DNA from 2 places in the Undibacterium sp. genome. Region 2 is predicted to be linked to the other one. Evidence: riboswitches for the same ligand, from Rfam matches in the RefSeq annotation. Region 2 holds a riboswitch; the other holds the start of a gene.
The links. A riboswitch is a leader RNA that binds a small molecule or an ion and turns the genes downstream of it on or off. The one in region 2 is predicted to bind cyclic di-GMP.
Positions count from the first base shown of each region.

Region 1 (12,587 bases), on a different contig from region 2:
GACTTTATCTTTTTACTCAATGCCTATGACATAGAACCTGGTGCCTTCAAGCCTAACATCATGACCATGACAGATTTCAACCTGTGGTCATGGAATAGCCGTATCTTCCCCGGCATCGATACGCTGAATGTGCGCAAGAATGACCGGGTCAGGATACGCATAGGCAATCTGACGATGACCAATCACCCCATCCACATTCACGGTCATGAATTCACAGTGACAGGCACAGATGGCGGGCCAGTTCCAAGGACTGCACGCTGGCAGGAAGTGACTACGGATGTGGCTGTGGGTCAGATGCGGCAAATAGAATTTGTCGCAGATGAAGAAGGCGACTGGGCCTTCCATTGCCACAAGAGCCATCACACCATGAATGCCATGGGCCATAACGTGCCATCGATGATAGGAGTCGATCACAAGGACGTGGCTGACAAGATCAACAAGCTCATTCCTTCCTACATGACCATGGGAGACAAGGGTATGGCTGACATGGGTGCAATGGAAATGCCGCTACCGGACAACACCATTCCCATGATGACAGGCGAAGGGCCGTTTGGCGGGCTGGAGATGGGCGGCATGTTCAGCGTCGTCAAAGTGCGCAAGGGCCAGAAGCCGGGTGACTATAAAGACCCAGGCTGGTATCAACATCCCAAGGGGACAGTTGCCTATGAATATGGAGGCCCTGTCAGTGACGCACCACGCCAGCCTCCTGACGTCCACACCAGGATGGGGCACGCACACCCAGAACTAGAGGTGCATGTCAGGAAGCCGCAAGCACATGGCAGCCACTGAGATAATCGGCATGTAGGAACCGGAAAGCGTCATTTGTGTAAGCTGTTCCTCAAAACAAAAGCGGAGCAAATGGCTCCGCTTTTGGTTGGGTTTTAGTTGATCTTGATCGGGACGTTGGCTGTGGTTTTTCTGCCGAGATTGTCCGTGACCGTAATCACCAAGGTATAGCTGCCTCTAATCGGGCTTGCCCAATTGGTAGTAATGCTCAACCCACTCATTGAGAATCCCAGGCCCAAGGGCGCGCCAGTGATGGAGATAGAAACAGATGTCGCGCCAGGTGCACTGATGTTGATAGAACCTGTCAAGGCTTTGCCGGCAGTACCTGTCATTGCTGGCGCGTTGATACTTAAACCAGATGCGATGACATTGAAGCTGATGACGGCCTGGCCGCTCAAGCCTGTTTTACTGTCTTTTGCGATCATGGTGACGGCGTAGTTCCCTGCAACAGGGCTGGTCCAGGTGATGACACCGCCTGCACTGATCGCCATGCCGGCAGGTGCCCCTGTCATTGTATAAGTGACCGCGTTCGAGGTCTTGACGATAACGGTGTACGACAAGGCCGTGCCAACCATGCCATTGACTGTTGCTGCTGTAACGACGGGAGCAGGTTGCTGTGCAATGACCACGGTGTAGACCGCTTTTCCAGTCAGGGCAGTTTTGCTGTCGGTTGCATTCACCGTGACTGAATAAGTCCCAATGACAGGCGATGGCCAGCTTACGGTACCGGTCGTGCCGATAGTCATGCCAGAAGGTGCACCGGTGAGTTTGTAAGTCATCGTGTTGCTGGAAGTGGCAGTCACATTAAAACTCAGGGCAGTAGCGAACACTCCGTTGATGGTGGCTGCGGTTACGACCGGTGGTGTAGCTGCGGCAACGACGACGGTGTACACAGCTTTGCTGCTCAATCCAGTTTTTGCGTCCAATGCGGTTGCTGTGACTGAATAGGTTCCCGCAACTGGGGTTGACCATGAAACAGCACCAGTTGTTGTCGCTGTCATCCCGTTTGGGGCACCACTGATACTGTAGGTCAAAGGATTGGTCGAAGTTGCCGTGATGTTGAACGACAATGCCGTACCGACCTTACCATTAATCGAGGTCGCTTTAATGGCTGGTGGCGTAGGTGCAGCGATGATGACAGTGTAAGTGCCTTTGCCACTCAGGCCAGTCTTTGCATCCAATGCAGTGACAACGACTGTGTAAGTGCCTGCCACTGGTTTGGCCCAGGTGACGATACCGCTGCTATTAATGCTCAAGCCTGAAGGATTGCCACTCAATGTATAAGTGAGGGGATTATTTGCAGTAGCCGATACGGTAAAGCTCAATGCTGTGCCTACTTGCCCACTGATACTGGCTGACGTTACGGTCGGGGCAGTTGCGACTACCGTGCCGCCGAGTGTGCTTAGCAAGCTGCTGACGTTCGGTGTGCCGAGGCCAGTTTGCTGATCATGTCCCGTTTTTGCAGCGCAGCTTGCGCAGCTACCGTTACTGCCTTTGGCGATGTCTGCAAAGCTGCTGGCGTAGTTGCCTGGTGTCGTCGCAATCTTGTTGTAAAGCACAGCATGCGGTGCGCCCATCATTGGTTTTCCAGCCTGTGCAAGAGTTGCATTGGCTATCGCGATAACCCCGGCCCATTGCGGTGTCGCCAGACTGGTACCACCTGCACTGACCCAGTTAACAGTGCTGCTACCTGGTGTCATGATCGCCACATACTGTCCAGTGTTAGGATCAGCATTCATAGCGACATCAGCGACAGTCCTGCGTGTCGGTGTTCCCAGTCCAGGTACTGTGTTGTTTTGATAGCTTGGTACTGCGGTATAGGCGCTTACACCACCACCGGTGTTGGACCAGGCCACTTCGCTGCGAGTGGTGCCGGAGTAGGTGAGGCTGGTGCCACCAACAGCGACGACATTGGGAGAAACAGCTGGCCATTCCACTGCAGGGCCATTGTCACCGGTAGCTGCCAAGTAGGTCATTTTGGGAGTGGTGAAGGCGCTCTCAACACTGGCAGTCCAGCTACCTTCGTGCGCACCAAAACTCATGGAGACGACTCCTGGACCCATGGCATTAGCCAATTTAATACCGCCCACCATGTTGTTCATGGACGCGTCCGCCGCCTCGATCAAGATAATGCGTGCCAGTGGCGCTGTTGCGTGAGCCCATTGCACGTCAAGCGCAATTTCAGTTGCCCAGCCAGAATTGTAGGCAGGAACAGTGCTGCTCATGCCGCCAGCACTTGTACTATAAACGACAGAGAACTCACAGCCACTGCCAGACGCGGCAGCAAGCGGTAATGCAGTCGTGGCAGGAATGCTTTTTACTGTGCATGCGGGCAGGCCAAATTTTTGATTGAATGCATTGAGCTCTGCGACGATATTCGGATCATGATTGGCATTGACAATATAGATTGTCTGGCCGGCACCTAGCTGCGCAGCTTGACTGGCAGTCAGACCGCTGGTACTGGCAGGTAAAGTTGGTAGCGCATAGGCTGCGCGTATTTGTGCTGGCGTGTAAGTGGATACCACACCCGCGCCAGCCATAGGTTGCACGTTGTCGCCAGCAGGAGGAGGTGCCAGTAAGTCACGAGGCATGGAGCGAATTGTGCTCACCGTCAGACCGCGCCCGCGAACGCCCAGCATGTCGCGAGGAATAGACTGACGTGCTACAGGCAGACCAGCGGATCGGCTATTGTCGTTGACGTCGACATCTGCTGGCGCATCAAGTAGAACAGGAGCAAGGTGAAACGTATGCTGGGTAGATTGCGCGCCCACGTCTACCGGCAAGACAGGCAGCGTTGCATCCAGCGTTGTCATACCAGTGGCAACTTCCGCTGGTGGCAGGGCGACAGTTGCGCTGTTGACTTGTGGGTTGTCGCCGCCGCATGCAGAAAGGATACTTGCACTGATCAGGACACTCATCCAGGTCAGGGGCTTAAGAGATTTGCTAGATATTTTGTTTTCGATGATCACGAATGCACTCCGATATGAGCAGAGGGCGGTGATACAACGTTTAATGGTATGAGCTGTCAAAAACCAATCGAGCAGATACCATCACCGGCAACCCCGCTACCATGACGCTGTCGCGCTTTAGGTCGGTGGCTTTGCGTCCCCGCTTTTCAACGGGTTTGCCCTCAAGTTTTGGAAAATAAAGAATACAGATTCAGGGTAAGAATATTCTGCTCAAAAATAAAGCAGAAAAATGTCAAGGATTGTTGAAACAATGCAGTGAAAACAAGCTTCGATTTCGCTTTGATAACAGAAGCGGATGAAAGTTGTTTTGTAGACTTTTGATTAAAACAAGAGTGTTAATTTGTAAAATCATTTCCCTTGTTTTTTTGCTCTGGCAGCATGAGTGCACTTAAAGCAGTGTTCTATCCGCCCTTTTTATTTGAAAGAAGTAAACGATATATGAAAATGCGTCTTAAAAAATTACGCCTGAGTTTTCCGCTTGTCCTGGCACTGATTGGTGCAAATTCACATGCCGAAAAAATCAGCCTGGATGATTGCGACCTGATCACCGCCAAACCCTTGCGCGCTGATTTTCAGAGCTGGTTGAACAAGAACCGCAAGCTGGCAAATGAAGGAAATGTTGAAGCATTGACCATGGTTGCTGCCGAAGCGAATAATCGTCTCGCATGTCTGGAAGAAAAGATCACAGAAAATTCAGGTTGGTCGATGACCATGAGCAGTGCTGAAGGTACGAGCGAGACGACGTCGAATCCTGGTATTCCGAATATCAAAAAGAATGCTGATGCCTATGCTGCATTGAAGGACGCCGTCAAATATACCCATCTGGCCGGTGCGACTGACCCGGCTTACCGTGGCATGTCAGCACAATTGGTATTGCGTTATCAAGCAACCCTGCCAGAAGCGCTGGAAACTGCCTATGAAGACGTGGCTGGTGCCAATCAGCTTGAGTGTGTACTCAAGCGTAAATTTGGCAAGCGTGACGCCCAATTTGCCTGCTCATCTCACAGAACCACGTTGGCACAACTAATAACCAAGATCCCGGCAGAGCGCCGCGCATTACTGGATCAGAAAGCACATCAATGGGCTGCGGGGTTCCCAGTCAAATGATTCCTCAACTGCGCATTTTATTTCGAGAAAATACACATCGTGTTGATGCAGCTGACTATTCATGACTTTGAAAAATATCAGAAGCTTGCCCTGGGACCGGATTGCACATTGGTATGGTCGTGGCGATGTCTTGCCCAGGTTAATCAATGATTTGGGTAATGAAAACCATGCATGGGCTGTGCGGGAGCTAGAGCGCAATCTTGAGCATCAGGATGGTTTGAATCAAGCAACGTCATTCGCCGTGTTTTTATCGTGAAGATGCTGAAAGAAAATGCCGTGCGGGACCAATTAACAGTGTGGGGAATATTGCGTAAATTTGACGAAGCGGCAGCTTTTCAAATGCGCAGCGATAAGACTGTTCCTATATTGCTAGACTGGGATCAATTGCTGGATGAGCGTAGACTTTTACCCGTTTATATTGATGAATACAACGATGAAATTCTTTGGGGGAATGGAACCCACCGCTTGAAGAATGGCATTCATGATATCCACTCACATGACAAATAGTCCGAAGCGCATACCCTGATTTTCCTGAGAATAAGGTGTCCGACAATATGTAAAGATATGCCAGGTACGGTCATTGTGTTGGCTAACGTACAGACCGCTTAAGACTAAGCCTTCAGAATGTTCGCAAATGAAGTTACCAGATGCGCTGCATGAACGTTATGGATGATAAACACGGTAAGTAATTCTCGGAGCGAGTATAAAAAGGGGTATGCAATGAAAACCATGACAGTCAGTAAAATATTGTTGGCAGGTGCTGCTTGTGCTTCAGTATTCATAACGAATCTGACACAGGCACAGGATATTGGCGTCTCAGTGCAATTTGGACAGCCAGGATTTTATGGTCATGTGGATATAGGAAACTTCCCGCAACCAAGTGTAATTTACCGTGAACCGCGCATCGTACAAAGGGGAAATGTAGTACGGCCACCTATGTATTTAGTGGTGCCACCAGGTCACAGGAATAAATGGGGGAAAAGCTGCTACCGTTACGATGCCTGTGATCGTCAGGTGTACTTTGTTCAAGAGAACTGGTACAACACGCAGGTAGTGCCGCGTTATCGCGATGGCTATTATCGTGAACACGAGTATGACAGGCGCGACGATGGGCGGGGGCGCGGTAATGAAAGAGGTCGCGAGCGGAATCATGGTCGCGGAAATGGTCATGGGCGGGGTCATGGCAGAGACTGATGGCGGCACCGCATCCTGTTCCGATTAGCCCCTGACCTGCGACTTGACTCCTTATTCTAAGGCAGATATTTACAAGCAACTTTATTGTGTTAACTGAAGTTAGCAGAACACTGCGTATCCAGTCGCCTTCGATCACGCGTTGGCGCTTTCTCTCAAGATTGTTGTGTTGTCGAGTTTGTTTTTCCAGGCAAGAGTTGCCCATTGCCAGAACTCTTCTATGTTGCTGAAACTTGCTGGCGGATATAAAGCCAAAAACTGAGCTGCTGGTATCAATGCCTCATGCAAAATATCATTGTCACCGCGATCAAATGCCAGTGCCCCAGTTTGCTTGGACAGTTTTTCTCCATCTGCATTGGTGACCACAGGTACATGCAAGTAAGCTGGCGTTGGCAAACCAAGCAAAGTTTGCAGACAGATTTGGCGCGCTGTGGAATCGATCAAATCGGCACCGCGCACGACGTGGCTTATGCCTTGGCCAGCATCATCAACCACCACTGCAAGCTGATAGGCCCAAAACCCGTCGGCACGCTTTAGTACAAAATCACCTACCTCCCTAGCAACATTTTGTGTTTGCCTGCCGACTAGACGGTCATGAAATTCATAAGTGCAATCTGGCACGCGCAGACGCAATGCCCTGGCTATTTTGCCATGGGCAAGACCATATCGACAGGTGCCAGGGTATATCTGGCTGGCCGCTTCACCCAGGCGCAGGCGAGAATCAGCGATTTCCTTGCGTGAACAGGCGCAGGGGTAGAGATTGCCTCCCAGTTTCTTCAGCGCAGCTTCATACAGATGCTGGCGCTGGCTTTGCCAGGTGATGTCGCCATCCCAGTGCATGCCGCAACGTTGCAGCGAGTGGATGATATGCTGGCCTGCACCTTTGACATTGCGGTCAAAATCCAGGTCTTCCATGCGTAGCAGCCATCGCCCGTCATGGGCTTTTGCATCGAGATAGCTGGCCATGGCAGCGACCAGTGAACCCATGTGCAAGGGGCCAGTTGGTGAAGGGGCGAAACGTCCTGTATATGTTTGCGTCATCTTTTCTGTTGGCATGGACATTCTTCAATTTCCTATCAACATGCGTTGTACGACAGGGTCTTGCAATTTTTGTAAAAACCACAGCAATGCCTTGCCCTTGTTGGCATTGCGCCAGACCAGGCGGTTGTCTTCTGGCGGGCGGTTGGCGCTGGTCTTCTTTTCTATCAGCGCGCCGCTGCGCAGGTGTGGCAAAGCCAGGCGACGTGGCAAATGGCCGCATCCCAGGCACGCCAGTTGCGCTGCCAGCTTGGCATGCATGGTAGGCACGGTCAGGGTGTCTTGCCCGCTTAGCAAGCCTGCCGTCATTGAGGGCAGCGTCAGGCCAGTATCACCGATAGCGATCGCCCTGTACGCTTGCAAAATCGCCGGTGTCAGCGGTTCTTCAGCTTGTGCCAGTGGATGTTGCGGTGCCACCGCAAACACCCATTCCACGCTGCCCAGCAAACGGGTCTGGAACTCGCCCTGCATGCGTATCGCATCTGGTCCGTAATAGGCGGCACCTATAGCCAGGTCGGCACGGCCAGAAACCATGGTTTCCCAGACCCCAGACAAAATCTCCTGGCTGATACGGATACGCGTACCACAAGCCTGTTGTTCAAATTCCTTGATCAAGGGGATGATATCCTCGAATTGTATGATGCCATCAATGACGATGCGCAGCTCCGCTTCCCAGCCGCTGGCGGCGCGTTTTACGCGGTTTTCCAGTTCTTGAGCCGCGTTCAGCAAGTGCCTGCCCTGCATCAGTAGCTCTTCCCCTGCGATCGTTAGCTTGGCTCTATGGCCACGCCTGTCATATAGCAGCACGTCCAGATCTTCTTCCAGCTTGCGTATGCTGTAAGTGATGGCCGAGGGCACTTTATCCAGGGCCGCCGCAGCCGCCGCAAAGCTGCCCTTGCGGTCTATCGCATCGAGGATTTGCAGGGCCTCAAGAGTCAGATTCATGCTTGTTCAAATAATTTGAATGAGTTGTATGAAATTCTACCCTTATGTCAAAAAGTTTGCACGTATATAGTGCCTACATCGCCTGAACACATTCTTCAGGAAATTTGAAAGGGACTTATATGATTACGCTCAGACCATCACAAGAACGCGGCCACGCCGAGCACGGCTGGCTGAAATCACATCACAGTTTTTCATTTGCAGAATATTACGATCCGCAACACATGGGCTTTGGCCCCTTGCGTGTGATTAATGATGACTGGATCGCTCCTGCCATGGGTTTTGGTACACATCCGCACCAGAACATGGAGATTATTACTTATGTGCTCGAAGGTGCGATTGCGCACAAAGACAGCATGGGTAATGGCAGTACGATACGTCCAGGTAATGTGCAGTACATGAGTGCAGGCACTGGTGTGCGCCATTCGGAGTTTAATCCGGCCAATAACGAGCACACACGTTTGCTGCAAATCTGGATACAGCCGGACCAGTTGGGTGGTGAACCTCTGTACGGTGAAAAAGAATTCAGCCGTGAAGAAAAACAGGGCCGCTTGCGCCTCGTGGTCTCCGGCGATGGTGCCGATGGCTCCATCAAAATCCGCCAGAACGCACGTCTGCAAATTGGTTTGTTTGATGCAGAACAAAGGCAGGAATTGCCGCTGGCAACTGATCGCCTGACCTATGTCCATGTGGCTCGTGGTCAATTGCAAGTAAATGGCATATCTCTGAAAGAAGGTGATGCCGTGATGATGACAGCCGAAGAAAAACTCGTGCTGGAGCAAGGCAAACAGGCAGAAGTGCTGGTATTTGATCTGCCCCATTAAGTTGTGAACACGGGCAAATCACTGGTGTGAAAACACGCCAGTGATTTGTCTTTTTGCGTAAAAACTCAATATCCACACTGGAGTAAAACATGTCTAAAGTCGCGATTATTTATCATTCAGGTTATGGCCACACAACCAAGGCCGCAGAAGCAGTACACGCAGGTGCCGCTGCTGCTGGTGCCGATGCTGAACTCATCAAGATTGATGCCGAAGGCAATATCAGCGACGCCCAATGGGAAACCCTGGCCGCTGCTGATGCCATTGTTTTTGGTTCGCCAACCTACATGGGTACAGTATCCTGGCAATTCAAAAAATTTGCCGATGCTTCTTCCAAGCCCTGGTATAGCCAGGTCTGGAAAGACAAGATTGCCGCAGGTTTTACCAATTCTGCCACCATGAATGGCGACAAGCTGTCCACTCTGCATTATTTGTTCACCCTGTCCCAGCAGCACTCCATGATCTGGGTAGGTACAGGCCTGATGCCAGCCAACAGCAAAGCGGCCACACGCAACGACATCAACTACGTCGGCAGCTTCAGCGGCTTGATGACACAATCCCCATCCGACTCTTCACCAGAAGAAGGCCCGCTGCCAGGTGACCTGGAAACGGCGAAATTGTTCGGTAAGCGGATTGCGGAAGTGGCTAAGAAGTTTGAGTGAGTTGAATTAGTGCAGAAGTAAAAAGACCCGCCATATTGATTGGCGGGTTTTTCTATGGAGATCCAGAACGTTGAATCACCACTAGCTTGAGAAATATGTAAATACGTCGTGTTGACGTTGCTTTTGACTTTTGTCGTTCCCATGTGTCGATGCCTTTGCTGCGAGGCTGAAAATGGAAAAAGAAGGATCGATGTTTGAGCGCAGCGAGTTTTCGAGCCTTCCCATTTTTTGCCTCGTAGCAAAGGGAACCCCCTTCAGGGGGCAGCGACGCCTGGGTCGCCTTCTTTGGCATACCTTTCTTGGCGACGCAAGAAAGGTATGTAGCTGTCGGGCTACCCCCGACCTGCAATCGTAAATGACGCTTGCAGGTGATTAATAAAAGATGCGTAAAACACGAATAAATCTGAAATTAATTTTTTAAATAGCTTGCTACGAACGTCGCTGGAGCGGCAGCTCGGTGGATTCCAGCTTTAAGCACGCTGGAGCGCCAGCCCGGTGGAATGACGACTTCGAGGGGGCGGCAGTTCAATCAATATCCCGTTGCATAAGCAACGCAAATATCTGAACATCTACTACAGTGCTGCAGGAATAAATCCCCTACAGTTTCTCCTTTAAAAACTGCAATAATCGCGGTGCCAAATACCCAGAATCAGTCCCCGGTACCTTGATAGGCTCAGAAGCCCAATAATGCCCAGCATTTTTCAACACGACAGAACTCACAGAAAACCCCGCCTGCTTCAAGGCATGCATGAAAGTCATCGACTGTTCTTCAGGATCAACAAATTTATCCTTCGCCCCCCAGCTGAACAAGAACTGCGTGCGATTATTATCACGCGTCACATACGACAACGGTGATGCTTCAAAATAGATTTTTCGATTATCGATCAGACTGCTGCCGGGGAAGCCCTGGGCAATATTATTATCAGGGTAGCAGCGGTTCGAATGCTCCCATTTCACAGCCAAATCATAACTGCCATAAATACCTATGCACACCTTGACCTTTGTCGTGGGATTCATGCCATCCGAGAACGGAGGCTGATCACCAGCCAGCGCAACGAGAGTCGCAAGCTGCGCCCCTGCAGAATCACCCATCAAGCCTATGCGATCAGGATCAGGCTGGTAAGTCGCAGCTTGCTGACGCAAGAATTGCACGGCAGCTCGTACATCATGGACTGCCGGCCGGTAGAGATTAGTCTTGTCTTTCACAAGACGATAATTGACCGCAAGTACGGCATAGCCATTCATTGCCAGATACGGTCCCCAGTGCTTATACAGGCTGGCATCGGCAAAACGCCAGTCACCGCCGTGCACTGCAATCCGCACAGGATGGTTCCCGTTTTTCTTGGGACGGTATAAATCCCCCGTCAACACCTCATCACCAGTACGGTGATAGATGATACCTGGTTGAATGTCATGGCCAGCATCTGGCATTGCTGCATGCGTAGAAGCTGCCGCGAACAGACTAAGGATGAAACAGTTAATCAAACGATACAAAAAGGAGGTGAACCTGCATAGATTGTTGGCCTGGCTAAACATTTTCATTTCATATTTCCCGCGACATGAGGAGTTATACATAGAGATATCCAAGTGTGCTGCGTCAGAAAAGGGAGGTGACAGACAATGTGACCAAGCTTGAATATGCCGTGACGAATTGCATGAAAGCGATAGTAATACTCATAAAAAAACCGCCTGAAGAACAAGCGGTTTGGTGGGGCAGCTCCAGCTTGCGCAGATTTATTTACAATCGCCTTCGGCTACCATGTGCACGAATTCCCAGCCATGACCGTCAATATCGTGGAAACCATGCACATACATGAAACCATGGTCTACGGGTTCCTTGGGTACTGTGGCACCCGCCGCTTTTGCCTTGGACACCAGGCTGTCGACGTGTTCGCGGCTGTCGCAGGACAGGCAGTTCAATACTTCAGTACGTTCACGTGCATCGCTAATGGGTTTGTTGGTAAAGCCGGCAAAAAATTCTTCTATCAGCAACATGACGAACAGGTTTTCTCCAAGCACCATGCAGGCACCCTGGTCATTGGTGAATTTTGCTTCAAAACTATAACCCAGGTTGCTCCAGAATTCCTTGGAACGGGGTAGGTCTTTGACAGACAGGTTTACAAAAATTTGCTTATGCATTTTGTCTTCCTTTAATTTGTAGTAGTGTTACTGAGCGGTACGGGCAGGCTCAGCGAGTCATGTCGATTTATTTGCATTCAGCTTCAGTTGACCATGCACAGCAATTCCAGCCATGACCGTCAAGATCATAAAAACCCTGTGCATACATGAAGCCATCATCATCTGCTTCATCGGGGATGGTGGCACCGGCTGCCCTGGCTTTTGCGATGAGAGTATCGACATGTTCTCGGTTATCGCAAGTCAGAGCATGCAAGACTTCCACCCGCTCATGCGCATCGCAAACGGGTTTGTGGGCGAAACCGGCAAAGAGATCTTCTACCAGTAGCATGACCAGAATGCTTTCACCCAAAATGATGCAGGCGGATTTTTCACCGGCGAATTTGGCGTCAAAGCTGTAACCCAGGCTGCTCCAGAATTCTTTGGCGCGGGCCAGGTCCTTCACAGGCAGGTTGACAAAGATTTTCGTGTGCATGTCGTTCTCCTTTAATTTGCTATCGCTGCTGGCAAGTCCAGTGTGCGCACCGGGCGTATTTCTATACTGCCATGCTGGGCTGGCGGGATTTTTGAAGCCAGGTGTATGGCTTCATTCAAATCCCTGGCATCAATGAGATAAAAACCGGCGAGCATTTCCTTGGTTTCTGCAAATGGGCCATCGGTGACTGACAATTGCCCGTTCCTTACCCTGACGGTCGTTGCAGTGTGTACGGGATGCAGAGGCTCGGCTGCAAGCATATGACCACTGTCCAGCAAGCCCTGGGCATACACGGCACATTTTTCGTCAGGACAGGCATTCCAGTGTTCATTGTCGAGATAAACCAGGCATAGGTATTTCATAGCTGCTCCAGCAAGGATGGATTAACGTTGATCAGGTTACAGTGGCAGTTGCTCGCCATTGATGATCCATGGCGTGCCGTATTTGTCGATCAGCATAC
Region 1 is NZ_JAUXQE010000035.1:178,725-191,311, forward strand. It holds gene Q8K39_RS17990 (multicopper oxidase family protein) at 1-789, shown strand, start outside; gene Q8K39_RS17995 (S53 family peptidase) at 882-3,755, opposite strand; cyclic di-GMP riboswitch class I at 3,839-3,925, opposite strand; gene Q8K39_RS18000 (hypothetical protein) at 4,194-4,862, shown strand; gene Q8K39_RS18005 (hypothetical protein) at 4,924-5,118, shown strand; gene Q8K39_RS18010 (hypothetical protein) at 5,121-5,369, shown strand; gene Q8K39_RS18015 (hypothetical protein) at 5,583-6,056, shown strand; gene gluQRS (tRNA glutamyl-Q(34) synthetase GluQRS) at 6,189-7,109, opposite strand; gene Q8K39_RS18025 (LysR family transcriptional regulator) at 7,119-8,036, opposite strand; gene Q8K39_RS18030 (pirin family protein) at 8,156-8,857, shown strand; gene Q8K39_RS18035 (NAD(P)H-dependent oxidoreductase) at 8,947-9,516, shown strand; gene Q8K39_RS18040 (alpha/beta hydrolase) at 10,114-11,058, opposite strand; gene Q8K39_RS18045 (VOC family protein) at 11,251-11,655, opposite strand; gene Q8K39_RS18050 (VOC family protein) at 11,723-12,127, opposite strand; gene Q8K39_RS18055 (YciI family protein) at 12,139-12,489, opposite strand; gene Q8K39_RS18060 (VOC family protein) at 12,526-12,587, opposite strand, start outside.
Region 1: linked by a shared signal. The riboswitch ahead of Q8K39_RS17995 (S53 family peptidase) and the one ahead of Q8K39_RS21135 (response regulator) in region 2 are both predicted to bind cyclic di-GMP.

Region 2 (12,587 bases):
GTGCGGTAGCACGGCGGGCTGACAGGGAATCATCGACCACCAGCGCTGTCCGCACATGTGCAGCCTGATGATCAGTTTTCGCTGGCAAGCCAGAATGGGCATCATTCACATTGATATACTGCTGCGTCGATGCCCGCAACAATTCCGGCAAATCGATGACTGGTGCAACACTGCCATCACCCAGGATCACCGCACCGATGGTGCCCTGGATTTTTGGTACATAGCGGCCAAATTTCTTGACCACGACTTCGCGGCCATCCACCAGTTCTTGTACTTGTACGGCACAGGTAGCACCAGTATCGGTACTGATCAGCAAGACCGGGTAGCCATAGCTGCGTGCTTCCTTGCGATGGTCTTGCATGCCCAGTAATTGATCCAGCTTCAGCAATTTATGTACGGCATCGCCGACGCGATAGACAGGCTGATCAGCCAGCGTATCAATCTGTGCATCAGTGATGTAATGGATATCAATAATGCGACGGCTGGATATCGCCATCATATGACCAGCCACGCGCGCCATCAGGGTATGTTCTGACAAGAGACTTGCAGGCAAACGCAATTCCACCACCAGACCCTGGCCTGCGACTGAACGCAGGTTCAGCGAACCTTTCATTTCCAGTATGCGTGCATGCACCATGTCCATGCCTATGCCACGACCAGACGTCTGGGTGCTGCTATCGCGAGTAGAAAAGCCTGGCACCAGGATCAGCCTGGCCAGTTCTTCTTCCGACAAAATGCGTTCGGCGCTGATCATCTTGCGTTTCAAGGCGGTGCGGCGTATGGCAGCATAATCAAGGCCTGCGCCATCGTCCTTGCAACGCACGACGATGGAATTTCCTTCACGCGCAAAGCTCAGTTCTATCAGGCCATCTGCGGGTTTGTTCACACCCAGCCTGCTGGCTGCTGTCTCTATGCCGTGGTCAACCGCATTGCGCAGGATATGCATTAATGGATCAGTCAGATCATTGAGCATATTGCTATCGATATTGGTATTTGCGCCGAGTATGTTCAGGTTCACTTGTTTGTCGAGCAAACGGCAAGTCTGGCGTACACTGCGCTGCAGGCGCGAAACGATGGTCGTCACCGGCACCAGGCGCGTACGTATCACGGCATGCTGGTTTTCCATTTGCAAGCGGCGCTGAACTTCCAGCAATTCCGCCAGGCCATGCAATTGCTCATCAATGTGGTTAGACATTTCAAAGGCATCAGTGCGTGCTTCCACCAATTGTGCCGTGATGGTGTGCAGCTCGCTATAACGTTCGAACTCCAGCGGATCAAAATCACCATCAATAGTACTGATACTGGCCTTTTTCTGTGGACTGCTCATGCCGCGTACATCGACCAGTGTTTCCAGATCGGCGATGAGTTTCTGGAACAGGACATCGTGCTTTTGTATCGCTTTCGATTGTTTCTGGGTCTGTTTCAATTGCTCCTGGATTTGCGCATTCGAGATGACATTTTCACCAGCCAGGCGCAGCAATTCATCGACCACTTTTGCTGGTACCCGCAGCATCGGTTCTGCAGCGTGTGAACCTGGCTCGACCAGGTCAAGCACCACGCTCGCAGGCTGTGCTGCTGATGTTACTGCAACTGACTGGCTTGATGGTACAGGCTCACTGCGCACAAGGAACTCACCACTGTTCATAAAGCCGACATAGTCACAAACTTGCTGCAAGACTTGTTGTGACTGCGCCGGGGCAGTACCGCCATCGACCACTGCTTCGCTCATGGCTTCCAGGCAGTCCCCTGCTTCGGTCAACAGTTCTGACAATGCCTGGTCGGGCAGGCTTTGCTTATTGCTGAGCGCAATCAGCAAGTCTTCCAGATGATGAGTCAGGTTGGCGATACCGGCTATTCCCACGGTATTGGCTGCACCCTTCAGCGTATGTGCAGCACGCTTGGCCTGCTCTACATCCTGCATGCTGCCAGCGCCGCTGGAAAATTTTTCTATGGCACTGGTAAAACTGCCCACCTGTATTGGCAATTCCTGCAAGAGACCATCAAATAATTCAGTATTCAAATCATCCGGCAATTGTATGGAAACATCGCTTTCCGTGATAGAGACAGCAAGCTCTTCTCCATCGTGAATTTCTTCTATAATGTTGACATTGATGAGTTCTGCAAACAGGGACTCATTGCCATCCATAGTCGCAGTTTGGGACCAGACCTGGTCCATCAAAAGAGCCAGCAACTCCAGCGCAGGTACTTCTTCTGTTGGATTACTCAAATAGCCTGTCAGTTTGGCAGGCAAATCATTGAGCAAGCTGATTTGTTGATTATCCAAAGCTTCAGTTTGCGCTGAGACCAGATTGGCGAGCAGGGATAAGAAACGATGTAAGGCAGTCAGCCCTATAGATTCGGAAGTTGTTGCTATGCGCAGCAAGGCTTCGACGTAGTTCTGCAAGGCAAGGTGGCGCTTTTCGCCATCATCGCCTGCGGCTACAACGGCAGCCAGGTCCGCTGCCAGCATGTCAGCCATCAAGCCAAATTCTCTGGCAAACAGGGCCAGCATGTCGCTGCTGATTTCTTGCATGGCGAGGCCGTGTTCAGTATCTTCGCTTTGTTCCAGTTCAGTATACGTTGCCTCGGTTGCTTCATTTGCTTCATTTACTTCGATTTCTGTTGATGGCTCTGCTAGTGCCTCGGTCCCATTCCATACCGGGTCATAAATGACATCCAGCAAACCCGCTACTACTTCAGGATTATCTGCATCGGCAATGCTGTCCATCAGCATCAGAGGAAAGCGCTGCAATATACTCAGTTCTGTCTCGTTCAAGGCATTCGCGACTTCAGATCTCAAGGTGACGACATCGGCGAAAGCATGACAGGCATCGGCCACAGCATGCATGGACAATTGCGCAGCACATGTAGAAAACGCCTGCAATTGGGCGGCATAGCATTGCAGGGTAGCTGCATCAGTTTCGCCGCCCAGGCCAAAATGCTCATCGGCAGCCAGGGTCATCACCAGTGCATCGAGGGCATCATGCAAGTCGAAAGACTGTTTGGGGGTGCTTAACTGTTCTGCCTCTATTTGTACCACCGCTTCGGCAAATGCTGGTGTCGCAGCAGGCACCAGGAATAGTGCAGGTGCGTCCTCAACCTCATCTACGGGGGTTAGCGGATCGCTATTTAGTAACTGCCGTAATTCGCCAGAATCACCGTGACTCAAAGGCAGGGGCCAGCTGGCTGTCGATAGATGATCGATCAGGGTTTCTATATTTTTGTCACCATGATTCAAGGCATGGCTGGCCAGTAGATCAGGCCACTCGCTGAGCAAATAATATTCTGCTTCGGTGAGTTTGCGGTTCTGGTTATACAGGCTGATCAGATTACGTTCTATCAGCGCACAGACCCAGTGCAGGCCAGGCATGTCGGCAGCGCTGGCTGCCGCGCGTATACGGCGCAATTGCTCTATATAGCAAGCCAGTGCACGGGTAACTACACTGACATCAGCTGAATGGGTCGCATCAGTTTCCAGGGCATTGAATACCTCATCGAGGGCACCGAGGACGACATGACTGAAATCTGTAGCATGGTTTTCTAGCTGTTCCATACTGCCTCAGATGGGTGAGTTGGAAAGAAAGAAACCTGCGCAAATTCTTGCGCAGGTTTGTTGGGATCAGGCTGCCAGTTTGAAGACGCGCACGGTAGACAAGAGCATCCTTGCATATTCCACCAGATTGGTAGTTTGTGCAGATTGTTCATCAAGTTGCAAACTGGTTTCCTGGTTGGTTTTCTTGATCTGTATCGCTCTGTCCAGCAACTCCTGGCTGGCCTTGGCCTGGCCGTGGGATTTGATGGCAATTTGCTGTACCGATTCCACCAGCTCAGTCGTCGCATTTTGCGTTGCCTGCATTTGCAGACCGGCTTGTTCTGCCAGGCGGCTACCTTCTACCACCTGGGCAATTGCCGAGTTCATGGTGTTGACCGTATCTGAAGTTTCCAGCTGGATGTTATTGACCAGGCCAGAAATTTGCAGCGTCGCCTGACGCGCATTTTCTGCCAGCCTTTGCACCTCATCCGCAACCACCGCAAAACCGCGACCAGCTTCACCGGCAGATGCCGCATGCATACTGGCATTCAGCGCCAGGATGTGAGTACGTTCGGCAATCGCATTGATCAGACCGACCACGCCGGAAATTTCTTGTGAACGTTCACCCAGACGTTTAATCCGTTTTTCTGTTTCACGTATGATGTCGCGGGTACTGTTAATACCACCCACGGTGCTGTTTACCGTATCCATCGCCAGTTGTGTTGAGCGTATGGCATTGTCAGCAGCGCGGTTACAGGTTTGTGCCAAGTCAGCAATATTGCGCATTTCTTCAGAAGCATTCGACAGTGACAAGGTCGTATGTTCCACTTCCAGCCTTTCTTCTGCTGCCGCTGCCATCACGTTATCGGACTGCGCTTTCACTTTCAGCGTGGCCTCGGTCACGTCGGCAGAAATATTACTTACATCGCGCAGCACTTTGGCGGTTTCGCTGGTCAGCATGTTCAAGGCATCAGACACTGCACCAGTCACGTCGGCAGATACTGGCACTTTTACTGTCAAATCTCTGCTCGCCAGTTGCGCCACCGCCTGCAACAAGACCAGCACGGATTCATTGAGTTTTTCATTTTCATCTTCGATGGATTTACGGCTGGCTTCACGTTCATCCACCATCTTGTCAAACTGGCGTGAAAGTTTGCCGATTTCGTCAGGGTGACTACTGCGCGCCCTGACCGTGGCATCGCCCTGCGTCAGTTTCTGCATAACGGCGATCAGATGCGATACCGGCTTGGTGATGCTGCGCGTCATCCAGTAAGCAACGCCCGCAACCAGCAAGATGGAAAGCGCGGCCACCAGCGCCAGCACATTTTTCGCTGTCACGTAGGTACTGTCGGCTGCGGCACCATCCCTGTTCACCAGCTTGGTTTGGTAATCAATCAGGCTATCCATGGAAGAAAACCATTTTTCCTGATCGGCTTGCAGATTTCCCAGCAGCCAGGTAGTCGCTTCTGTCTTTTTACCTTCAGTCGCCAGGCGCATGAATTCCCTTTGCGAAGTACCGTATTTGGTACGTGCTTCAGTCGCTGTCTGGAAGATGCCTTTTTCTTCATCGCTGGTAATCAGCTTTTCAAAATTGGCGATATTTTCTTCCTGGTTCTGTCTGCGTGACAAAATCAATTGCTGTTCTTTTTCCACTGCCGATTGATCGTTCAGGAGCAGCATATTGCGCATGGAACGCGCATTGGCATTGACGTTACCGAGCATCTTGTAAGCCAGCACAACCTTGGGATAGCTGCCGTCCACAATACGGTGAGTACCATCATTGATGCTCTTCAGGTTGGACATCGCCAGCCAGGCAGTTACCGCCAACAGCAGCAACACCGCTGTAAATCCCAGACTGAGACGGATACCAATATTCGGAGTACGTAATTTCATTTTGCTCTCCACAAGAAAAACATCAAAGACTGCTTATTCAAACAAGGTTCAGCCAGATTTTGCTTAAAGTTTGATGCTCTATGCGCTACGGCTGAGTTTTTCAAAAAAACTTTCATGATTGAAATCCAGCCAGACCTTGTCATCCTTGACGAAGGCGGCTGTTACATGGGCTTCCAGTGTTGCTGGCAATTGCGGCATCTGTGTGATGGTACGCAATTCCGTCAGCGGTTGCGGATAACTGTCTATCAGCATGCCAACGGCATTTTCTGCCTTGTCCAGTATCAAAAATAATTTAGACGCCGCAACTTCGGACCTGCGGCCACTAAGCACCAGGCCCAGATCAAAGATGGGCACCAGATTGCCACGCAGGTTGATCAAACCAAGCAAATAGGCTGCTGCACCCGGCAGAGGCGCAACAGCCTGTGGTCGTATCACTTCACTCCCTACCTCAGCCCTGATCAGCAAATTCAGCGAACCCACGCGATAGCCATAACGCTTTCTTTCGACTAGCGGTGCCACATCGCTCCACAACAAATCACCGGGTGGAGTGTAGCGATCCAGAGCAATGCTGGGTGGCAGCCATTCCGTAGGCTGCCCGGCATTGCTGGATGTGATTTGACTCATGACCGCCCCCATGCATGGGTAAAAGGATATTGAAATCAGGCAGCGATTTTGAGCTGATCGATGATCTGGTCAGCAGTATAGGGTTTGGCGACATAGCCTTTGGCACCTTGCAACTGGCCCCAGATCTTGTCAGCTTTTTGAGATTTGCTGCTGACAAAAATGATAGGAATGTCTTTGGTTGCAGGGTCTTGCGTCAGACTGCGGCAAGCTTCATAACCATCCATCTCTGGCATGACGATATCGAGGAAAATAATCGAGGGTTTTTCGGCCTTGGCTTTCTCCAAAGTATCCTTGCCACTGGACGCGGTGATCACCACATAACCGGCATCGGTCAATATGCTTTTGATGTTGGCCAGTTCAGTAGTGGAATCGTCAACAACGAGTGCTTTTTTCATGCCCATGATGTACTCCCGAGATGTGTAGATGAAACACCCTGATCCCCAGGGCAAAGGTAGCTAATTGCAAAAAAATCAGATGCCCATGGCCAAGTCCTGATTCTTGTCCATGGTGAAGATGGCGTCTCCTGCAGTCAGGGTCTTTTCCACTACAGCGCGAAACTTAAGGTGCTCTACTGGCTTGGTCAGATAGCTGCTGCAACCTGAGAGCGAGCCACGTATGCGGTCAAAAGGGGAAGACTTGCTGGTCAGCATGACGACAGGCGTGCGCTTGGTTTGTGGATGGCGGCGTATGATCTTGCAAATTTCATAGCCGTCGGCACCGGGCATGACGATGTCGAGGAAGATGATGTCGTAGTTTTTTTTCTCCAGCATTTGCAAGGCTTGTTCACCTGTTTCTGCACAGTCGGAAGCAATCTTCATGGAGCGCAATTCAAGGTCAATCTTGATTCTTGCGGTGGGGCTGTCATCAATAATCAAAGCGCGATGAGCGGTTTGCATGACCGCTGCCTGAAAATTCTTTTGCACCAGTGGTTGCACAATAGCTGCTTTGTTCATATCTGCCTTTTGAAGCATGGCGGCACCGGCGGGTAATTCCGCTGGCAACACTTTTTCCAGCTCACCTGCTACCTGATCCAGCAAAGCCAACATCTTGGTCGGAACCAGGGGATGCAGTAAATGATATTTACCTGGCTTTGCCTGACCCACATTCGAAATAAAAACGGTTGCGGGTTCAGGAATATTGCGTGTTGTTATCAGCTCCTGCAAAGCAGCCCTGGCCTGACCATTGTCGGGGTCAAGTATGACGATATCCGGATCAGCAGCCTGACTGGCATCAAACAGCGCATAGGAATGCTTGCGCCCACTGGCCATGGTCAAGCTGAGCACGCTGCGCACCAGACGCAATTCATACTCAGACAAACCAAATACACTAATCAGAATTTTTTTTGAAGCGCAGGGGAGCGCCGTAGAGATGCTGTTCATGAGCGACCTACCTCTTAACGAAACACCGCTGTTGCGGATTACGGTACCTGGCTGCCCTGCCATGATCAGCGAGGGCCCTGTAGTTTTGCGTCCCACTCTTTCGGATGGTTTGCCTTTAAACAACGCTGATGCTATCCCTATGAACTACTTCTCATCCATAGGGCGGTACACCAACCACAGTGCCTCATGCGAAGCACCGTTACCCCAATGTAGTTCATGATTTTGTAAGCTACAAGGGAAAAGTTAACATTTTTTTGCTTTTTATTTTCTCATGCAAAAGATGCAAAATTTAAGCTTGCTGACAAATTTTTGCATATGTTGTTAGCACTTCGGCTATGCCCTGCTCCAGGCATTCAACGATGACCGCATGGCCTATGGACACTTCCAGTATGCCGGGTATGGTCAGGAATTTAGTCAGGTTACTCAGGTTCAGGTCGTGGCCAGCATTGACACCCAGGCCCGCATCCTGGGCGCGTTTAGCGGCGGCCGCGAAGCCCTGGAAAATCTCTTCACCCTTTGCCGTTCCAAAATGCTCGGCATAGGGTTCGGTATATAACTCGACACGGTCTGCGCCGAGCTCTTTGGCCAGATGCATATCCTGATTGTCGTAGTCGACAAACAAACTGCTGCGTATGCCCAGTGCCCTGAGTTCAGCCAGTACAGGTCGTAAAAAGTCCGCATCCTTGCGCAAGTCCCAGCCATGGTCAGAAGTCAGCTGATCTGGCGCATCCGGCACCAGCGTGCATTGAGCAGGTTTGTGGCGTTTTACAACTTCGAGAAAGTCTGGCGCAGGATAACCTTCGACGTTCAATTCCACACCACGCGCCTGGCATAGCACACCCAGTGTTTCCACATCCGAATAACGCGCATGCCTTTGATCCTGACGCGGATGCAGGGTAATCCCACGCGCACCGAGATCCAGGCAGCGGGCAGCAAAGGCCTGCACGTCAGGGTAATTACGGCCACGGGAATTGCGCAGCAAGGCGATTTTGTTGATGTTGATGGAGAGTGCGGTCATGGTGATTCCAAAGTCTGGGCGAGGTAATGAAAAATCGCTTTTTGCAGATTTTTCTTGTTCAAGTATTCATCATGGACTTGCTTGCAGGTTTGTACAAGTAACACAGCGGGGTGATTTGCTGGTGTATCTGTTTTGCTTAAATGATCTGATGAAATAAATAAGCCAGCACAACAGTGCTGGCTTTATGGTACGAACTCCAGACAAGCTTACTGCTGAAACGCTAGCAACTGCGCCCCTTCAGTCACCTGATCGCCGATCGCATACAAGACTTCATCAATGACACCATCATGCGGTGCAGAGATCGTATGCTCCATCTTCATCGCTTCCATGATCAGCAGGGCATCGCCCTTCTTCACTTCCTGCGCCTTGTTGACGAGCACAGCAACGATTTTTCCTGGCATGGGTGCAGTCAGGCGGCCAGTCTCGGCCTCGGCTTCACCGGCATGCGCCAGCGCATCGATGTAATGCAGGTCAGTATGCCTGCCCTGACTAAAGACGTGGAAATGTTCACCATCGCGCACAACGGTGGCTGCCACGGTCTGGTCTGCAATCTTGATGACAATATCATTCTCATGCGCCAGCGCCAGTTTGACTTGTGCTGTCGCTGCACCAGCCTGCACTTGCCAGCCGTCTGCCAAATAAGTCACCTGCACTTCATGGGTCTGTTCTTCTTCAGTGAATTGCAGACTACGTTGCATCAGGCTGTTCATGCGCCAGCCGTGGCTGGATTGCCATGGGTCACCACTACCATTTGTAGATTTCTCTGAGTTCAGCAAGGACACGACGGCCAGTGCCAACGTAGTCAGGTTCGCCGCTACCGGTGTCGGGAACAGTTCTGCCTGATTGCGCTCTATCAGGCCAGTGTCCAGATCAGCACCAGAAAAAGCTGTGCTGGTGACCAGACGCGACAGGAAGGCGATATTGCTGTGCAAGCCAACAATCTGATATTGCGCCAATGCTTGTGCCATGCGAGCCAGTGCTTCTTTCCTGTCCTTGCCCCAGACGATCATCTTGGCAATCATGGGGTCATAGAAAGGGGAAATCGTATCACCTTCACGTACACCGCTATCGATACGGAAAGCCGCCGGATCAGTAGCACCTCCGAGTTCAAAATTCACTGCAACAGGGGTGCGGGCATGACGCAAAGTACCTATCGATGGAAGGAAACCTTTTTCAGGATTTTCTGCATACACGCGTGCTTCTATGGCGTGACCATGTATCTGTAATTCATTTTGTTGCAGCGGCAGTTTCTCACCGGCAGCAACACGCAATTGCCATTCCACCAGATCAGTACCAGTGATCATTTCTGTCACCGGATGTTCGACTTGCAGACGGGTATTCATTTCCATGAAATAGAAAGAACCGTCCTGGTTGGCGATGAATTCCACCGTACCGGCACCGACATAGCCAACTGCTTTTGCAGCAGCCACGGCAGCATCACCCATGGCGGCACGGCGTTCTGCCGTCATGCCTGGTGCGGGTGCTTCTTCGAGTACTTTTTGATGGCGGCGCTGTACCGAGCAATCGCGCTCAAACAGGTAGACGCAATTGCCGTGAGTATCAGCAAACACCTGTATTTCTATATGACGTGGTCTTTGCAGGTATTTTTCTGCCAGCACTTTATCGTCACCAAAAGAGTTGATGGCTTCGCGTTTGCAGGATGCCAGTGCGTCTTTGAAATCAGCAGATTTTTCAATAACACGCATGCCCTTGCCGCCACCGCCAGCACTGGCTTTCAGCAAAACCGGGTAACCGATACGGTCAGCCTCGGTATGCAAGAAATCAGCATCCTGATTATCGCCATGGTAGCCCGGCACCAGCGGCACGTTGGCTTTTTCCATCAATGATTTCGCGGCGGACTTGCTGCCCATGGCTTGAATTGCCGAGGCAGGCGGGCCTATGAAGGCGATACCATTCTTGGCGCAAGCTTCAGCAAATTCACTGTTTTCTGACAAAAAGCCATAGCCAGGATGTATCGCCTGCGCACCAGTCGCCAATGCGACTTCAATGATTTTGTCAGCGCGCAGATAACTTTCCTTAGCGGCAGCAGGGCCTATCAAAACTGCCTCATCACAAACTGCAACATGCTTGGCGTTGGCATCGGCTTCGGAATACACAGCGACAGTCTTGATGCCCATGCGACGTGCGGTAGCAGCAACACGGCAAGCAATTTCGCCACGGTTGGCGATAAGGATTTTGGTAAACATGTCTCTAACCTTTTGGGTGGATGTATCGACGATAATTAATTGCAATTATTTGTCATCAGAAAAAGGCTCTTCCTTCACTTTGCCTTCCTCTGTGTCTCATTTTTCTCTCTGTGTGCTCTGTGCTGAAGATTTATGGTTTTAATCAACCACAACTACCAGCTTTAGCCTCAACCTTGCCACGCGTCTTCAAGCCCAACTTGTCGAGCAAGACACGGTCATCCTGTGCTTCTGGATTAGCCGTAGTCAGCAATTTATCGCCGTAGAAAATCGAATTCGCGCCAGCCAGGAAACACATAGCCTGCACTGCCTCACCCATCTGTCGACGGCCAGCAGACAGGCGCACACGCGCCTTGGGCATGGTGATACGGGCAACCGCTATCGTGCGTACAAATTCCAGTGGATCAAGAGGGTCCAGGCCATGCAAAGGCGTGCCTTCTACCTGCACCAGATGATTGACAGGTACCGATTCAGGATAAGGATTCAGGTTCGCCAGTTGCGCGATCAGGCCAGCGCGCTGGCGGCGTGATTCACCCATGCCGACGATGCCACCACAACAGACTTTGAGACCGGCGCTACGCACATGACCCAGAGTGTCCAGCCTGTCCTGGTAATCGCGGGTAGAAATCACGTTGCTGTAAAACTCGGGGGCAGTATCAAGATTGTGGTTGTAGTAATCCAGACCCGCATCTTTCAAACGCTGTGCCTGTTCTTCCTTGAGCATGCCCAGAGTCGCGCAAGTTTCCAAACCCATGGCCTTGACTTCGCGCACCATGGTTTCTACTTTTTCCATGTCGCGGTCTTTAGGTGAACGCCAGGCGGCACCCATGCAAAAACGGGTTGCGCCGTTTTCACGGGCGGCTTTGGCAGCGTCCAGCACTTCGCGCACATCCAGCAATTTCTTGGCTTCTACGCCAGTGTCATAACGCGCCGCTTGCGGACAATAGCCGCAGTCTTCTTCGCAACCACCGGTCTTGATGGACAAGAGGGTCGCCAGCTCTACATCGCCATCAGGGAAGTTGGCGCGGTGCGCAGTTTGCGCCCGGAACATCAAGTCATTGAAGGGCAAATCAAACAGAGCCAGTACTTCATCCACGGGCCAGGTCTCGGCTTCTATCTTCTTGACCGGTGGCTGGAATTGCATGGCTTGCAAAGTCGTATCAGTAGCTTGCATCTTTGTTTCCTTTTACTTCAATTGACTCAAATCCAGATACGAGGCAGCAACTTTTGCCTTCTCGTGATCAGGAACATTCAAACGGGGAATATGCCCCAGCATGGGCGCTGCTATGCGCTCACGCAGGGCGGCAATATTTTCTTGCGGGTACAGCATGTTCGCGTCAACGGTATTGGCAACCCAGCCTGCCAGCTTCAGGCCTCGCGTGGCGATGGCTTCAACGGTCAGCAATGCATGATTGATGCAACCCAGGCGCATGCCAACCACCAGCATCACTGGTAAATCCAGTGCTTGCGCCATGTCTGCCGTCGTCACTTGCGCATTCAGTGGCACGCAAAAACCACCGACTCCTTCCACTACCACAGCATCTGCGAGTTCATACAATTGCTGGTAGCTGTTGACGATATGCGGCAGTTCGATATTCAAATTTTCCAGCTCTGCGACGATATGCGGCGCTGCTGGTGTCTGCATCAGGTAAGGGCATACCAGAGTCAACTCTGCCTTGACGCTGGATGCTGCCACCAACATGTCTACATCTTCATTATGCAGGATGCCATCACGCATTTCTGCCCCGGCGGCTATCGGTTTCATGCCCACGCTTCGCAAACCTTGCGCCTGCAATGCATGTAGCATGGCAGCGCTGACCAGAGTCTTGCCGATCTCTGTATCGGTGCCTGTCACGAAAAAGTCATGCTGCCGTTTTTGCATCAGGCCACCTCGGCAAAACACTGGGCCACATAACTCATCTGATCCAGGCGGTTAA
Region 2 is NZ_JAUXQE010000038.1:15,505-28,091, reverse strand. It holds gene Q8K39_RS21155 (response regulator) at 1-3,553, opposite strand, end outside; gene Q8K39_RS21150 (methyl-accepting chemotaxis protein) at 3,620-5,425, opposite strand; gene Q8K39_RS21145 (chemotaxis protein CheW) at 5,504-6,049, opposite strand; gene Q8K39_RS21140 (PleD family two-component system response regulator) at 6,085-6,450, opposite strand; gene Q8K39_RS21135 (response regulator) at 6,520-7,428, opposite strand; cyclic di-GMP riboswitch class I at 7,468-7,552, opposite strand; gene Q8K39_RS21130 (pyridoxine 5'-phosphate synthase) at 7,718-8,446, opposite strand; gene Q8K39_RS21125 (acetyl/propionyl/methylcrotonyl-CoA carboxylase subunit alpha) at 8,653-10,653, opposite strand; gene bioB (biotin synthase BioB) at 10,796-11,824, opposite strand; gene bioD (dethiobiotin synthase) at 11,837-12,532, opposite strand; gene bioF (8-amino-7-oxononanoate synthase) at 12,532-12,587, opposite strand, start outside.